3 regions of the Pseudoalteromonas sp. N1230-9 genome follow, and region 2 is predicted to be linked to each of the others. Evidence: predicted binding sites of a transcription regulator. Region 2 holds the regulator's gene; each other region holds the start of a gene.
The links. The regulator ArgR, encoded in region 2, controls arginine synthesis, uptake and breakdown. The targets are predictions, from matches to a motif close to ANTGAATANNTATTCANT.
Positions count from the first base shown of each region.

Region 1: the regulator ArgR is predicted to act here: its motif matches at 2,993-3,010, upstream of argA (amino-acid N-acetyltransferase).
Region 3: the regulator ArgR is predicted to act here: its motif matches at 2,105-2,122, upstream of argC (N-acetyl-gamma-glutamyl-phosphate reductase).

Region 1 covers NZ_CP090419.1:1,705,891-1,711,857, forward strand. The annotation lists gene odhB (2-oxoglutarate dehydrogenase complex dihydrolipoyllysine-residue succinyltransferase) at 1-664, shown strand, start outside; gene sucC (ADP-forming succinate--CoA ligase subunit beta) at 841-2,007, shown strand; gene sucD (succinate--CoA ligase subunit alpha) at 2,007-2,879, shown strand; gene argA (amino-acid N-acetyltransferase) at 3,073-4,413, shown strand; gene LY624_RS08020 (DUF3083 family protein) at 4,464-5,534, opposite strand; gene glnS (glutamine--tRNA ligase) at 5,763-5,967, shown strand, end outside.
Region 2 covers NZ_CP090419.1:623,483-629,449, reverse strand. The annotation lists gene rpmA (50S ribosomal protein L27) at 33-290, opposite strand; gene rplU (50S ribosomal protein L21) at 308-619, opposite strand; gene ispB (octaprenyl diphosphate synthase) at 1,030-2,001, shown strand; gene mdh (malate dehydrogenase) at 2,097-3,032, opposite strand; gene argR (transcriptional regulator ArgR) at 3,258-3,725, shown strand; gene LY624_RS02985 (Dyp-type peroxidase) at 3,722-4,621, opposite strand; gene LY624_RS02980 (ABC transporter ATP-binding protein) at 4,684-5,727, opposite strand; gene LY624_RS02975 (ABC transporter permease) at 5,724-5,967, opposite strand, start outside.
Region 3 covers NZ_CP090419.1:2,979,822-2,985,788, forward strand. The annotation lists gene LY624_RS13820 (ornithine carbamoyltransferase) at 1-178, opposite strand, end outside; gene argB (acetylglutamate kinase) at 186-947, opposite strand; gene argC (N-acetyl-gamma-glutamyl-phosphate reductase) at 947-1,957, opposite strand; gene argE (acetylornithine deacetylase) at 2,180-3,334, shown strand; gene panP (pyridoxal-dependent aspartate 1-decarboxylase PanP) at 3,371-4,999, opposite strand; gene LY624_RS13845 (EAL domain-containing protein) at 5,247-5,967, shown strand, end outside.

The sequences.
Region 1 (5,967 bases), 1.1 Mb from region 2:
TAAAACAATTGCTAATCGTCTACTTGAAGCTAAAAACTCAACTGCGATGTTAACGACTTTCAACGAAGTTAATATGAAGCCAATCATGGACCTTCGTAAGCAGTACCAAGAAGTATTCGAAAAGCGTCATGGTATCCGTTTAGGTTTCATGTCTTTCTATGTGAAAGCAGTAACAGAAGCACTTAAGCGTTTCCCTGAAGTTAATGCATCTATCGACGGTGATGATATCGTTTATCACAACTACTTCGATATCAGCATCGCGGTTTCTACACCACGTGGTCTTGTAACACCAGTTCTTAAAGACTGTGACAAGCTATCAGTTGCTGAAATTGAGAAGGGCATCCGCGAATTAGCACTTAAAGGTCGTGATGGTAAATTATCTCTAGATGATATGACTGGTGGTAACTTCACTATCACTAACGGTGGTGTATTCGGTTCATTACTATCTACACCAATCATCAACTTACCACAGTCTTCAATCTTAGGTATGCACAAAATCCAAGATCGTCCTATGGCTGTTAACGGTAAAGTTGAAATCTTACCAATGATGTATTTAGCGTTATCTTACGATCATCGCCAAATTGATGGTAAAGAATCTGTAGGCTTCTTAGTGACAATTAAAGAGTTACTAGAAGATCCAACTCGATTATTACTAGATGTTTAATCTAGTTGTATAAAAACTAAGCTGTGAACCATGTTCGCAGCTTTTTTTTTGCGCCTTTGGTCTAACTGGGGTTTTCATGTCGAGCCTTGGGATTTATACTAGGTGCGCAATTTGGGATAGCTGTTTATTTGCATAAATATTCAGCTCTTTTAGTATAAAAAATTGGATAAAGCATCATGAATTTGCATGAGTATCAGGCAAAACAACTTTTTGCCGAATATGGTTTACCAGTTTCTCACGGTTACGCTTGCGATACACCTGAAGAAGCTGCAGCAGCTGCTGAGAAAATTGGCGGTGATATGTGGGTTGTTAAAACACAGGTTCACGCAGGTGGCCGTGGTAAAGCTGGCGGTGTTAAGCTAGTTAAAACAATCGACGAAGTGAAAGAGTTCGCTGCGAACTGGTTAGGTAAAAACTTAGTTACTTACCAAACAGACGAAAATGGTCAGCCAGTAGCTAAAATCCTTGTTGAAAGCTGCACTGACATCGCTAACGAATTATACCTTGGCGCTGTAGTAGATCGTGCTTCTCGTAAAGTTGTTTTCATGGCATCTACTGAAGGTGGTGTGGAAATCGAGCAAGTTGCAGAAGAAACTCCAGAATTAATTCACAAAGCTGAGATCGATCCACTAGTTGGCCCTCAAGCTTATCAAGCTCGTGAATTAGGTTTCAAACTTGGTTTAAACCCAACTCAAATGAAACAGTTCGTTAAGATCTTCATGGGTCTTGCTAACATGTTCAACGATTTCGATTTCGCTCTTTTAGAAATCAACCCGTTAGTAATCACAGACGAAGGTAACCTTCACTGTCTAGACGGTAAAATCGGTGTAGATGGTAACGCGCTTTACCGTCAACCTAAAATCCGCGAAATGCACGATCCTTCACAAGAAGATGCGCGTGAAGCTCACGCTGCTAGCTTCGAGCTTAACTACGTTGCACTAGACGGTAACGTTGGTTGTATGGTTAATGGTGCAGGCCTAGCAATGGGTACTATGGACATCGTAAACCTACACGGTGGTAAGCCAGCTAACTTCCTAGATGTTGGTGGCGGTGCGACTAAAGAGCGTGTATCTGAAGCATTCAAGATCATCCTATCTGACGACAACGTTAAAGCTGTTTTAGTTAACATCTTTGGTGGTATCGTACGTTGTGACATGATCGCAGAAGGTATCATTGGCGCAGTTAAAGAAGTAGGTGTAAATGTTCCTGTAGTAGTACGTTTAGAAGGTACTAACGCTGAACTAGGTCGTGAAGTTCTTGCAAGTTCTGACCTTAACATCATCGCTGCTGAGTCACTAACAGACGCAGCTGAAAAAGTTGTTGCTGCTGCGGAGGGCAAATAATGTCTGTATTAATCAATAAAGATACAAAAGTTATCTGTCAAGGTTTCACAGGTGGCCAAGGTACTTTCCACTCAGAGCAAGCGCTTGAGTATGGTACACAAATGGTTGGTGGTGTAAGCCCAGGTAAAGGCGGTCAAACGCACCTAGGTCTTCCAGTATTCAACACAGTACGTGACGCTGTAGAAGCAACAGGTGCAACTGCATCTGTTATTTACGTACCAGCTCCTTTCTGTAAAGATGCTATCTTAGAAGCTATCGATGCAGGCATCGAGCTTATCGTTTGTATCACTGAAGGTATCCCAACACTAGACATGGTTGACGTTAAAGTTAAGCTTGACCAAACTGGTGTTCGTATGATCGGTCCTAACTGCCCTGGTGTTATCACTCCGGGTGAAACTAAGATTGGTATCATGCCTGGTCATATCCACAAGCCTGGTAAAGTAGGTATCGTATCACGTTCTGGTACACTTACTTATGAAGCGGTTAAACAAACGACTGATGCTGGTTTCGGCCAATCAACGTGTGTTGGTATCGGTGGTGACCCAATCCCAGGCACTAACTTCATCGACGTTTTAGAAATGTTCGAAAAAGACGAGCAAACTGAAGCAATCGTTATGATCGGTGAAATCGGTGGTACTGCAGAAGAAGAAGCTGCTGAGTACATCAAGCACAACGTGACTAAACCTGTTGTTTCTTACATTGCGGGTGTTACTGCACCTCCAGGTAAGCGTATGGGTCACGCTGGTGCAATCATCGCAGGCGGTAAAGGTACTGCTGATGAGAAATTTGCTGCATTAGAAGCTGCGGGCGTAAAAACTGTACGTTCATTAGCTGATATCGGTAATGCACTTAAAGAGAAAACAGGCTGGTAATCAGTTTTAATCTCTTAAAAAGGCTCGCTTATGCGAGCCTTTTTTGTATCTTGTATATTGTTACTAATCGAAGTCAAAATTGATTCATAAAACAAGAATAATAATGCTTTATTTGTGAATATAAATTCTTTAGACTGATGCCTTGTTTATTCGTTTTTATTAAAAACATCCGATTTTACAAGGTAAATATTACGTGCGTACCACTGAATTGGTCGATGGATTTCGTCAGTCAACTCCTTATGTTAATGCCCACAGAGGCAAAACTTTTGTTGTAATGCTTGGTGGAGAGGCAATAGATCAGCCTGGTTGTCGCAGCATTATCAACGATGTTGCATTACTTACCAGCCTAGGTATTAAAATTGTTTTAGTGTTTGGCGCACGACCACAATTTAATGCAGCACTTGAGCAAGTTGGCATAACTAGTCAGTTCCATAATGAGATACGCGTAACGGATAACGCCACCTTTGATGTCATTAAAAAAGTGGCAGGTGCGATGCAATTTGATATTACGGCACGACTATCAACGTCTCTTAGTAGTACACCTTTGTCAGGCTCTTTTCTGAATGTTGTAAGTGGTAACTTTGTCATAGCACAGCCACTAGGTGTGGATGAAGGGGTTGATTATCATCACTCAGGAAGAGTGAGGCGCATCGACGTAGAGGGTATTCGCCATCAGTTAAATAATAACGGTATTGTGTTATTAGGGCCGATTGCGGCATCGGTTACCGGTGAAAGTTTTAATTTAACCGCAGAAGAAATTGCTACTCAAGTTGCGTTAAAACTGCGTGCCGATAAAATGCTAGGTTTCTGTGAAGAAGCCGGTATTTTAGATGAAAATGGCGAAGCAATCGCTGAGCTGATGCCAAATGAAGCGGAACGTGTTTTAGCGAATTACCGCAAGCAAGCTGATTCGTGTTTAAGTGCGACTGTTTTCTTACAAGCAGCAATTGATGCTTGCCGAGGCGGTGTGCATCGCTGCCACCTAGTGAGTTACAAAGAAGATGGCGCGTTACTACAAGAATTGTTCTCTTTAGATGGTATTGGTACACAAATCGCACCACAAAGTTCAGAGCAACTTCGTAGCGCGACTATCTCTGATATAACCGGTATCATTAACCTTATTAGACCGCTTGAGCAGCAAGGCTATTTAGTGCGTCGCTCACGAGAACAGCTTGAAATTGAAATTGAGCAATTTACAGTGATCGAACGTGATGGACTTATCATTGCCTGTGCAGCTTTGTATCCGTTTGCAGATGAACAAGTAGGGGAGTTCGCAAGCTTGGCTGTTCATCCTCAGTACCGAGATGCCGATCGCGGTAGTTATCTACTGAGGTTTATTATTAATAAAGCTAAACGTGCGGGCTACTCGCATTTATTCGCACTGACTACACGGAGTATTCACTGGTTTTTAGAGCAGAGTTTTGAATTGGTAACAGTCGATGAGTTGCCAGCTAAGAAAAAAGCGCTTTATAACTATGAGCGACGTTCTAAGGTGCTGCGATTAGACCTTACTAAGTTGAGTAAAAACAGGTAACCAAAAGGTGACGCAAGCGCGTCACCTTTCGTTTTCAATACTGTATTTATCTAATATTGATAGTTAATGTGCTGATAAAAACGCACTCGTAAATCTTGTCGAGTTGGGTTGAACGCCAGCTCATCGGTCACTTCATTAATTGCACTTTGAACTTGGTTCATAAACCGACCATAACCAATATCATGCTTATCTTTATCTGCGGCTGCAATCACAAAATGTAGCACGTCAACTAAACTATTGGCATTCCAGTAATGCTGTAATTGAGGCTCCTTGGTGTTGCAATCAAAGGTCAATTTTTGTAGTTCACTGTTGCTTTGAGCATTATCGATATGACTATTGCGCACTATAGGGCGGGTACCATTAGCGATAAAAGCCCCGAGTGTTAATTGGCGTTTTTCACATGCGCGTTTAAACGCATCAAAAATATATTGATAAAATTGTGTGTAGTTTGCTTCGTTAAGCATATGCTGGAACTGTGTTTTAATCGCACGCGTGACTGGAATTGAGAATCCCGCATAGGTCATTTCACTGTGCTCACTTGGTAAGTGACATTGACGAGACTGATAACGAGGGTAGAGGCTTCTTAATTTATAACCGTAGCTTTCTTTATGGCCTTTTGCTTTTGCAAACATGTCATAAGTAAGATGTTGGTGATCGCGAATTTTTAGCGAAGATTGGTTACTTAACAGCTTATCTTGTAAGCTGCTAATGACGCGCTGTACTTTGTGATGAAACTGGGCTGCATTTGCTCTGATTTCTTCACCTGTTGCCAAGAATAAGAAGCGAATCTTTTTACATTTTTCATCATCCGAAGCAAATATAGTGTGTGCTTCGTGGTATTGAGGATTGTAAAAAAACAGAATTTGTTTGGCGGTTTCTAAGCTATATGCCTCATCGTGATAACGAACCACGGGTAGTTTATCATTTGCGATTAGATGAACATTGTGAAGTTCGTATTCGTCGCATAGTGCAAATAATTCCCTTGCAAGACGCTTATAACTGCAGTTAACTGAGCTAAACTGCGCGAAAAACTCATCGTTTGGTTTAAATTCAACTAGCACATATTGGTTTGCACGTGCTGAGCTTGGAATATAGACTCGATGTTGATTGAGCGAAGCCATCTTTTTTCCTTATAAAAAGTAAAACTGTCGGGACTATATCGCTACTGGATGATCATTTTATTGCGTTAGAACAATTTTTTTACCGATTTTGTCGAGTCTGTGAACTATGTATTCAACAATCAGCTTAATATCTTCAATAAACATGATTCAACTACTGTATGTTAAGGTTTGTTTTTGTAATAATGCATTAGTTTTGTCACCATGCAATATTCAGAGGATTATGCTCCTATGGCGGAAATTGAGAATCGCCCAAGTAACTTTATTAGAACGCGTATCGATGAAGATCTCGCAAGCGGTAAGCATGCGACTACGCACACGCGTTTTCCACCAGAACCAAACGGTTTCTTACACATTGGTCATGCAAAGTCGATTTGCTTAAACTTTGGTATTGCCAAAGATTATCAAGGTCTTTGTAATTTACGTTTTGATGATA
Region 2 (5,967 bases):
GCAAAGGCGGGGTTTTTCAAATATCGAGATGATTACTCAGCTACGATATTTACGTATTTACGGTTTAAAGGACCTTTCTGTTCGAATTGAACTTTACCATCTGCTTTTGCGAAGATAGTGTGGTCTTTACCGATACCTACGTTAGCGCCAGCGTGGAAACGAGTACCACGTTGACGAACAATGATGCTGCCCGCTAGAACTGATTCGCCACCAAAACGCTTAACACCTAGGCGTTTGCTTTCTGAATCGCGACCGTTACGAGTACTACCAGCTGCTTTTTTATGTGCCATTTTTCAGTACCTCTAAATTAAGCGCTAATGCCAGTGATTTTAACTTCAGTGAACCATTGACGATGGCCCATTTGCTTACGAGAATGCTTACGACGTCTAAATTTAACAATCTTCACTTTCTCACCGCGACCGTGTGAAACAACCTCAGCTGTCACTTTACCACCGTTTACGAACGGTACACCGATCTCGATTTTCTCACCATCAGCAACTAAAAGTACTGAATCAAATTCAACTGCTGCACCAGTTTCAACGTCTAATTTCTCAAGACGAATTGTTTGACCTTCAGTCACACGGTGCTGTTTACCACCACTTTGGAAAACCGCGTACATAATTAACTCCGTCTGTGCGCCCTCAAATCGACGCAACTAAAATATTCTTCAATAGGGCGCGAAGTTTACGCTAATGCGCAAAAACTAGCAAGCCTCTTTTTCGATAAAATGAATAAAAAATAGCTGCATTGAGAGCAATTCAATATTTTCCCTTATTTTATCCTAAAAACGCCTCTTGCCAAGCGCTTTTTACGATCTTGTGACAATTAAATTTCAGTCACAAAACCGAGTCACCGAGGTAGTAATACCGATTACTTATTAAACAAGGTGATAAACTTAACTCCACAAATTTTGCCCTAAATAAAAAACTTTAAGGTGTTTTTTTGGTGAATCGTCACAAAATATCGAGCAAGCGCAATTTTTGATGTACAATCAGCCCCGTATACCCATAAAAATCGGCTCGGAGATCAATGGATATAAAAGCTATCCAGACGTTAATTGAAAGTGAAATGAATGACGTCAATCAACTAATACACGCCCAAATGCGCTCAGATGTCGCATTGGTAAACCAGCTTGGCTTATATATAGTAAACAGCGGCGGCAAACGTGTACGCCCTATGTTAGCTATTTTAGCGGCAAAAGCACTTGGTTATGAGGGTAAAGACCACATTACGCTTGCCACCATCATAGAGTTTATTCATACCGCAACCTTACTACATGATGATGTTGTAGATGAATCTAACCTGCGCAGAGGAACACCCACTGCTAATGCAGAGTTTGGTAATGCAGCCAGCGTATTAGTAGGTGATTTTATCTATACTCGTTCATTCCAGTTAATGGTTGGGCTGGGTAAAATGCCTATTATGCAAACACTTGCAGATGCAACGAATGTCATCGCAGAAGGCGAAGTACTACAATTAATGAACTGTAATGACCCTGACACCACAGAACAAAGCTATATGCAGGTTATTTACAGCAAAACCGCCAAATTATTTGAGGCTGCTACCGGTTTAGCCGCCATTATCACTGAGCAAGATCAACACACCCTTGATGCCTTAAACTTATACGGCATGCATTTAGGCACCGCCTTCCAGCTTGTTGATGATGTGCTTGATTACAATGCAGATGCCACGCAACTTGGTAAGAATATTGGTGATGATTTAGCTGAAGGTAAACCTACCCTACCGCTAATCTACGCAATGCAAAAAGGCACACCAGAGCAAGTTAAGCTAGTACGCGAAGCCATTGAACTTGGTAATGGTATGGACCACTTAGAAAGCATTCTAACGGCATTAGCTGATACTAAAGCCCTTGAGTTTGCGATGCAAAAAGCAGAACAAGAAGCCGACAAAGCGATTGCTTGTATTGCCTTTTTACCAGATACACCGTACAAGCAAGCACTTGAGAGTTTAGCTCGTATCGCCGTTGCACGGGATCATTAAACTCAATTTATTCGAGCCATAAAAAAGCCTGCAATTGCAGGCTTTTTTATTATTGAGGACATCGACTAGAGAATATCCCCATTTTCATCTGGGTATTAGCCGTTGATGAAATCAACACCTTCTTGGATGTCTTTGTTAAGTGTCGCTAACATATCGTTCTTAGCTTGCTCTTCAAAAGCACTTAACTCACCGTAAGAAAGGATTTCTTCAACACCGTTTTTACCTAAACGTACTGGGTGTGCGAAGTATGCTGCGTCACCGTTCTCAACTGCAACGTATGCGTAATCAACAACTTCTTCACCTTGTAAGCCTTTAACTAAAGACATACAAAAACGAGCTGCAGCTGCACCCATTGAAAGCGTCGCTGAACCGCCACCCGCTTTAGCGTTAACAACTTCAGTACCTGCATTTTGGATACGTGGTGTTAATGCTGCAACTTCTTCGTCAGTGAAAGTAACACCTTCCACTTGAGAAAGAAGAGGAAGAATAGTCGTACCTGAGTGACCACCGATCACTGGAACTTTAACGTCTGTAGCGCTTAAACCTTTAAGCTCAGCAACAAATGCTTCTGAACGGATCACGTCAAGTGTTGTGATACCGAATACACGATTCGCATCGTAAGTACCCGCTTTTTTGAATACTTCAGCAACGATTGGCACAGTACCGTTAACTGGGTTAGTGATGATACCTACTAACGCTTTAGGGCAGTTTTTAACGATGCCTTCAGCTAATGTTTTGATGATACCTGCGTTTACGTTGAAAAGGTCCGCACGGTCCATACCCGGCTTACGCGGCATACCCGCTGGGATAAGAACGATATCACAACCAACTAAAGCATCGTCTAGGTTGTCAGCACCAAAGCCTTCAACTTTAACGTCTGTTGGGATGTGAGAAAGATCAACCGCTACACCAGGAACAACAGGGGCAACATCGTATAACGATAATTCAGAACCTGCAGGTAAACTTGTTTTTAATAATAAAGACAATGCTTGGCCGATACCGCCAGCTGCGCCTAAAACAGCAACTTTCATTGGAATTCTCCGTAATTTGAGGTAGGAAATACTTGTGGCCCTAAAGATAATGAAATTAGCGACTAAAAACAAATTTATCCTGCTTATTTCGCATATAATTTCGACCATAGTTGTAAACTATGCTGTAAAGTGCCTTCATTTGGCCGACAAATTCAAACAAATACTGCATAAGTATGCATAATTGTGTAGAATTACCTCACATTTTATGAATAAAGATACGACAGCATGCAACCTCAAGATAAACAAGAAGCACTAATCAAAGCGTTTAAATCGTTATTAAAAGAAGAAAACTTCGGCTCGCAAGGCGAAATTGTAGATGCATTAAAAGAGCAAGGCTTCGATAATATCAGCCAGAGTAAAGTCTCGCGCATGTTGAGTAAATTTGGTGCGGTACGTACTCGTAACGCGAAACAAGAAATGGTGTATTGCTTACCGGCTGAAATGGGCGTACCAACAGCGAAAAGCCCACTACGTCAGCTTGTTATTGACATTATGCATAACGAAATGATGATCATCATTCGCACCAGTCCAGGTGCTGCACAGCTTATTGCACGTTTACTTGATTCATTAGGTAAAGCAGACGGTGTGCTGGGAACCATTGCAGGTGATGATACTATTTTTATTGCCCCTGCAAAGGTCTCTGAAATTGACGTTACGCTTGAGCGTGTTCGCACCTTATTCGATACAGTTTAAAGTTGCTTTAGAAAATTCACTGACGGGGCGAAAAATGCCGATCCCATATCAGCTTGTGTGAAATCAAGCCAATGATCATAATGCTCGCCCTGCCCTAAACGACTTTTCAGTACATGTTCAAACGAGTCACCTTGCGCGGCACACGACACCATAAGTATGCCCTGTTTGTGAACGTCGCCAAATGGCATACTCTGATTGAGTAATAGCGGCTGACCATGCTCGTCTTTAAGCTCTGATCTCACTGCATGGCTCGTCTCAATTGCCGGCACAACCAAGGTATTATCAAGGCGAGTACGCCCCATTATTTGCTCTTGTTCTGATAGAGACAAGTACTGCCACACCGTTAGGTCGTGGACAAACCGCTGCACATGAATATAACTACCTTGATCTTCAAAATGCCCTGGTTTATTGACTAGTGCCGTACTGCGTTTTTGTCTTCCGTGGGGCGTGTCGCCGGCGTAGATAAAACCATTAAAATCTCGCCCATCTAAAAAACGAAAATTACGAACTTGCTCCACCAGTTCAACATCCGGTGTAAACAATTTTAAAATTTGCAGAGCAAATAAATGATTGACGTCTTCACGGTCAGAGCGGATTTGCACAAATAAATCGAACGGTTGTGCGCTTACAACATGTTCACTGTGTGTGACATTAGGAAAGCTCTGTAATTGACTTGGAATAAACTCAGGCAATATATGCGGCCAATATTGCGCCCCAACAGCAACAACACAAGACAGCATAGCCTCAGAAAACTGATCAGAAAACTCGTCTTGTATTACATTTACACGCTTTAGTTTTTTTCGTAATGACTCATCGTGGCCATCATAGACGTTAAAAAACAGGTGCAAACCATGTAAGTTTGCTTCAGCACAAATCCCAGATTGCGCTTGCGCCATAGTGAATCCTTAGCTATTCATTATCAGGCACACAATCAACAATTTAGGATTTCACATCATGTTTAATCTCGAAAAAAATTGACCGTGTGCGGCATTATTTTTATTTTTACTGGCTGTTCGACCGAGAAAACGTGGTCTTGCTCTGCGGCCACTTCGAGCTCCTGCCCTGCAATATTAATACGGTACACATAACGCGTGCCGATAAAACGTCTTTGCAAAATAGTTAAGCCTTGAGCATCGCCATTTTCTGCTTTACACAATTGAATATGATGAGGGCGCACATAAATTTGACCTTGTACGCAATCATGGTTACCTGCATTGATTGACGATACAACCCCGAACACCGTCTCATATTCAGTTGCGGTTAATGCTTTTGCCGTTAAGTATATGCCCGTACCAAGAAACTCTGCAACCACCTTTGAGTTAGGTTGGCTAAATAACTGCTCAGCAGAGCCTTGTTGGGCTATTTTTCCACCATGCATAACAGCAAGTGTGTCAGCAAAGGCAAACGCCTCTTCTTTTGAATGGGTAACAAATACCGCAGAAACTTTTTGCGCTTTGATAATTCGACGTATGTCGGCAATCAGCTCAAACCTTACTTGGGTATCAATATTTGAAAATGGCTCATCAAGAAGTAACAAGCTTGGTTTATAGGCAAGTGCACGGGCAATCGCGACACGTTGCTGTTGACCACCTGAGAGCTGGTGAGGATATCGCTTGGCACAACCATCGAGCTTAACTAAAGTGAGCATCTCGTTCACTCGCTCACGTTTTTGCTCTTTACTCATATTGTTAAGACCAAACGCAATATTGTCACTCACTGTAAGATGAGGAAATAGCGCATAATCTTGAAACATCATGCCGATATTGCGCTTTTGGGGTGCAACAAAAAAACCATTATCGTTCACAACATTAGAATCGATACTCATGTAACCTTGCTCAGGCTGCAAAATTCCCGCGATTGCTTTTAGGGTTGTGGTTTTGCCACAGCCACTGGCCCCTAATAAACACACTATTTCGTCTTGCTTTACATTGAGGTTTAACCCACTCAAGACTTTAGTGCCATTATACTGATAAGCTAAGTCTTTAATTACTAAATGGCTCATGAGTGATTTTGCTCCATCGAACGATTAACGAAATACAAAGGAATAAGCCCCACTAAAACAATCAATAACGCTGAAATTGAGGCAAGCTCCAACTGCTCATCACTAACATACTGAAAGACATGGGTTGCCAGTGTTTCAAAGTTAAATGGCCTTAATAATAATGCGGCGGGCAGCTCTTTCATGCATTCAATAAAGACTAACAAGCCAGCGGTAAGAATGCCGCGTTTTAACAAGGGTAAA
Region 3 (5,967 bases), 1.4 Mb from region 2:
CAATATCAAATGATAAACGGGTACGTAAGCTTGGTTTTTCGAATAAGGTAACCACTGATTTACCCGCTAAAGCTTGGCTAAAATCGACTGGGTTTGCTTTAATTTTTTGCGCTAAATCGAGTAATTTAAGCGCGCCTTTTTGGTCTAACTCAAGACCAGATAAAAAGTTAGTTAACATGTAATACCTATGGTGTAATTTTCGTTCCTACGTGCTCGCCTTGTAATAAAGCGACTAAGTTTTCTGGTTTTAGCCAGCTTGAGATATACACACCACGTCGTAAATGTTGGGCAGCAAGAAGGCTGGTCTTAACTTTGACCTCCATCCCGCCCTGAATAACTCCTTCAAGAATTAATGCATCTATTTGCTGCGTATTAAGTTGATGTAGGGGTTGTTTGTTTGCATCAAGCACCGCTTCTACATCAGTCATAAAAATAAGTTCAGCATCAAGTTCTTTTGCAATCGCTGCTGCTGCTTCATCGGCATTAACGTTGTACCAAAGTCCATCTTCACCAAAGCCAATAGAGCTCACTAAGGGTAAGCGGCCTTGCGCAATTAAACTTGGTAAAATACTGTCGGTGCTATCAGCGCATTGTCCAACTTGCCCAAGTGCTTTTAATTTTTGCTTAACCACAACGCCCGCTTCATAGAGACTCATCCCCACAGGCTTGTGCCCTGAAACAATTGCTTGGCTCATTAGCTGTTTATTCGCACAGCCTGCCAGTGCCCCAACAATATAAGGCATTTGTTCTTTTGGACTGATACGTAAACCTTGGTGCTTCGCACTAGCAAACCCAGCGTCTTTAAGCCATGCATCAACTAATGCACCACCACCATGAACAATCACAAAGTTGGCCTGTTGCTGTGATACAAGAACGTCAAATAAAGCTTTTGCGGCATCGGCTGTATTTAATACTGCACCGCCTATTTTAATTACCCATGTTTTCATCATAACGCTCCTACTAATCCGGTATGATGAGGAAGTCCCATCGCTAAATTAATACATTGCAATGCTTGCCCTGCGGCCCCTTTTAATAAGTTATCAATGGCCGACATAACAATCAGTTGCTCACCTTTTTGTTGCCATGCAATATCAACAAATGGTTGTTTAGCCACGCCTTTGATGCTTGGAATTTTATTTCCGAGTAAACGAATTAAGGGCTCATTCGCTAGCACTTGATATGCCGCACTCACTTGCTCTGCTGTCACACCAGGCTTTAATTGCACATAAATAGTTTCTAAAATTCCGCGAGGGAAATTACCTAAATGCGGGGTAAATAACACAGGGTGACCAAGGTGCTGCTCAATTTCAGGCGTGTGTCTGTGGTTAAATAAGCCATAAGGGGCAAGTGACACTTCACAAAAATGCGTATTCACACTGGCCTTTCTACCCGCACCGGTTACGCCAGAGACAGCATTAACAATGATGGTTTGCTCAGCTAATAAACCCGCTTCTTTAAGTGGCTTTAAAGAATTAAGTGCAGCTGTTGGGTAACAACCTGCTACGGCAACAAGGTTTGCTTTACTAATCGCATCGCTATTCCATTCAGCTAAACCATAAGCCGCTTGCTCTAAAAGCTCAGGATGTTCATGCGCGAAACCATAATAAGTTAGGTAATCCTCATTCCCAGCTAAACGGAAGCCGCCCGATAAATCGAAAACTTTTTTGCCCATGGCTAAAAATTGTGGCGCAAGATCAACACTCACTTTGTGATCAGTACATAGACACACATAATCAGCAGTGTTATTTATTTCCTGAAAAGCCTCAGCTGTTAGCGGTTGCAGCGGGTACGCTAACAAGCCTAAGTGCTCGGGGTATAAATCGCTTAATAATTTATTTTTATCTAAGCTTCCTTCAGACACATAACACGCTTGTAGAGTCAGTTTTGGATGCTTTGCAACTAAACTTGCTAGCTCTGCGCCGCTATAACCACTTGCGCCAATAATCACTACTTTCATTGCTTACTTTTACCTATTAAATCTATTTATCGATACGCCTAAAATTACTCGCCTAATTGCGAATAAAAACACTGTCTAAAGTAATGAAATCAGGTTATCGTCGTTTTGTGTTCATAGTGCCGCTTTAAAATATATTTATGCTTAAAAAGTGAATTGATATTCATCATAAATACTTTTATATTGTTATGCAATTAGATTGAATAATTATTTTTGGATTTTTTTATGTCATTTCCCTCTTTTTTATCTATGTATCAGCAGCTAATTGCTGCCCCCTCAATCAGTTCGATTGAAGACTCTCTGTGCATGAGCAATAAAGAGGTGATCACCTTGCTCGCTACTTGGTGCGAAAGCCTTGGTTTTACATGTGAAATAACAGAGCTCGAAAACGGTAAAGGCCGCTATAACTTATTAGCGAAGCGTGGTGAGGGAGATGGCGGTTTAATGCTTGCGGGTCATACCGACACGGTGCCTTTTGATGATAGCCGCTGGAACTATAACCCCTTTCAACTCAGTGAGCATGACAACAAACTTTATGGCTTAGGCAGTATTGATATGAAAGGCTTTTTTGCCTTTGTATTGCAGGCAATTAGCGAGCTTGATGCAACGAAGCAAACAGAGCCACTATTGATCCTAGCCACTGCTGATGAAGAAACCACGATGGCAGGTGCGCAACAAATTTGTCGCCATCCTAATTTAAAACCGGCACGCTGTATTATAGGTGAGCCAACAGATATGACCCCTGTGTTCACTCACAAAGGCCACATGAGCACTGCGATTCGTGTGATTGGTCGCTCAGGTCATAGCTCAGATCCAGAACGTGGTTTAAACGCCATTGAAGTAATGCATAAAATGATTGCAAAATTGTTAATCATTAAAGAAGAATTAAAGAATAAATATTCAATTGAACATTTTCAAATCCCGTACCCGACTTTAAACCTTGGCCATATTCATGGTGGCGATAATGCAAACCGTATTTGCGGCTGCTGTGAAATGCACATAGATATGCGACCTTTACCTGGTTTAAGTGTGCAAGAACTGCAAGCGATTTTGCTAACTGCTGCTGAAGAAATTAATGCCCACTACCCTAATGCGGTGAGTGTTATTGACTTACACGAGCCTATTCCAGCATTTAGTGGCAGTACAGATACTGCGCTTGTTAAACTTGCCGAACAAGTATCAGGTCAACCTGCCGTTGCAGTAAATTACTGCACTGAAGCACCGTTTATTCAACAGCTTGGCTGTGAAACAATTGTCATGGGGCCAGGCTCAATAAATCAAGCCCACCAGCCCGATGAGTTTTTAGCGATGGAAAAAATCAAACCTTCACAAGAAATCATCAGCAAAATGATTAAAGCAAGTTGCTTTCGTAATGAGTAAAAAGGGAGCTTGATGCTCCCTTTTCTAATTCACTCACTAATCCATATATTTACTTAAGTACTTTTTAAAAACAGGATCGGTTTTCGCTAGGGCTTTTTGCTCCGCTAAAATATCTTTGAGAATTGTTTTAGAGGTTAATGGATTAGCTAATACAACCCTAAACACAACCGTTGGTTGATGGTCATATTTTGCAGGTGTTAAACGTGTACGCGATACAAAAGAGCGTCCTGCTTCACGCTGACGTTTTTGCATACTTGCGGTAAAACGATTCAACGAAGCGTAAATATCTAATTTAGTTTCTTCGTCAGCATCTTTAAGCTTAGCTTGGATTTCTTTTGGTACGTAGCGATAGGTTAATAGGCAAAGCTCAGGCTCTGAGATTAATTCAAAGTCTTCATCCTGCTTAATCATGTCGGCGAAAGTACGAGCTTTGACAATACTACGGTCAATCAACATTTCGTAGCCTTTACGGCCAATAACACGTAAGCAAGCATGCACTAACATTGCCATACCTGGGCGACTGCCCTCTAAAGTATGACTGCCTAAATCTTTAGAGCCTTTACGAAGAATATATTCCGCATGGTGCTCTATTGCATCTGTGGCAGCAGGGTCTTTAAATAACACAAGGCCTGCGCCCATTGGCACATACATTTGCTTATGGGCATCAATGGTGATTGAATCAGCGCGTTCGATGCCACTTAATAAATGACGGTAATTTTTAGATAATAAAGTTGCCCCGCCCCATGCCGCATCAACGTGAAAATGACAGCCAAGCTCTTCGCTTAAATCGGCCATTTCGTTAAGTGGGTCTATACTGCCGGTTTCAGTCGTTCCAGCAACCCCAACTAGCGCCATAACTTTAATGCCAGATGCTTCAAGTTCATGGGCTTTTTCACGCATGGCTTGAACATCAACCTTGTTGTTTTCACCTGTTTTAATAGCAACAATGTTATCGCGCCCAATGCCAAGTAAATCAACCGTTTTACCAAGCGAATAGTGGCCTCGCTCTGAAACGAGTACAGCAAGCCCTTTATAGCCATAGTGCAGCATGCCAGCAATTAAACCTTGTGCTGCAATGCCTTTATAGTCGCCATCGGCTTTTAATAAACGGTTACGGGCAATCCATAAGGCGGTAATATTGGCAACGGTTCCCCCAGAACAAAACGCCCCTAGAGATGTTTTTGCGCTATGCATCCACTTATTATAAAACGCATCCTCTTCACCATACGCTAAATGGTGCATCATCCCTAAAACTTGTCGTTCTAGTGGCGTAAATGCTTTTGACGTTTCTATCTTTACTAGGTTTTGGTTTAGACCCACCATCAATTTTGATAGCGGTAACACAAAATGTGGCAAAGCGGATGTCATGTGACCAATAAAGCTTGGTGCAGCTGTGTGAACTGAGTGTGCAACTAACTGCTCCATAATGTCTTGCGCGTAGTCAGAGACAAAAGTGGGCTCTTCTGGGATATTTGCCGACTGAAAATCTTTTTCTATCTCATGCAATGGCTTTTCAATTGCCGCAATATTCTCATTTAAGAATCCTGCAAGATTGCTTGAAATCTCTGATTCTATTCTACTCAACGTTGAGTCCGGTGCTTCAGGCACCGTAAAAATACGAATCAAACTTTCTTTAGAGGCGACGGCACAACGCTTTTGATCCATCTTAATACCCATTATAAGCAGCTAAAATGAACCCAATGCAGGAACATTAAGGTCTGAGTTTTAGCGGCACTGTTGCTACGAAATTGGCTAACTTTACTGGAATATCACAAAAATGTCTCGTTTAAAGCTAAAAAGCCACAGATTCGATGACAAAAAAATGATGTATCAATGAAATTTGCGCTAATTTTCTACTATCAGCCAGTTGTTTTTTAAGTATAATCATTACACCACTGATAAAGGAATAATTATGTCCAAAGGAATGCAAAAGACCGGTTGGCTGCTTTATGGATTTGCCACTTTTTTTATCAGCTTATTTGGTTACATCTACTACACCTATGAAACCGCTCGTAGTGAAATAATGGCTGGTATTGATTCAAAGCTCCTCAATGCGGCTGTAAGTGTTAACCATATTTTAGGCAAGGATTATCACAATCAAGTCAACGCCGGCATACCGATTTCTTCGGCTGTTTATAAGCAAAAAATGAGAGCGCTCTCAGAATACGCCAAGCAAATGGACTTAGCGTATGTTTATTCTATGGTACTACGTGACGATACCGTTTTTTTTAGCGCATCGAGTTATACCCAAAAAGATCAAAACGGCGGCCGCATCACGCAGTTTATGGATCCCTACACCGAAGCAACCAAGATAAATAAAGACGCTTTTTTTTCTACAGAGCCTGTATTCGAAGTTTCAAAAGATCAATGGGGGCACTTTAAAAGTATTTTTGTTACTTTCATCGATGAAAATGGCCATACTTATCTTACTGGCGCCGACATTACAATTACTGATCTAAACCAACAGTTACAACAAAGCGTAACACGCGCGACTATCACTGGGTGCTTCTTCTTTTTTATTGCAGCCTTAATTGCAGGGCTTTATTTTTTACAACTTAAGCGTTCTCTTTCTACGGATGCCCGTACAGGCTTTGCTAATCACGTAGCGCTGGAATATTACATTAAAAAAAGCA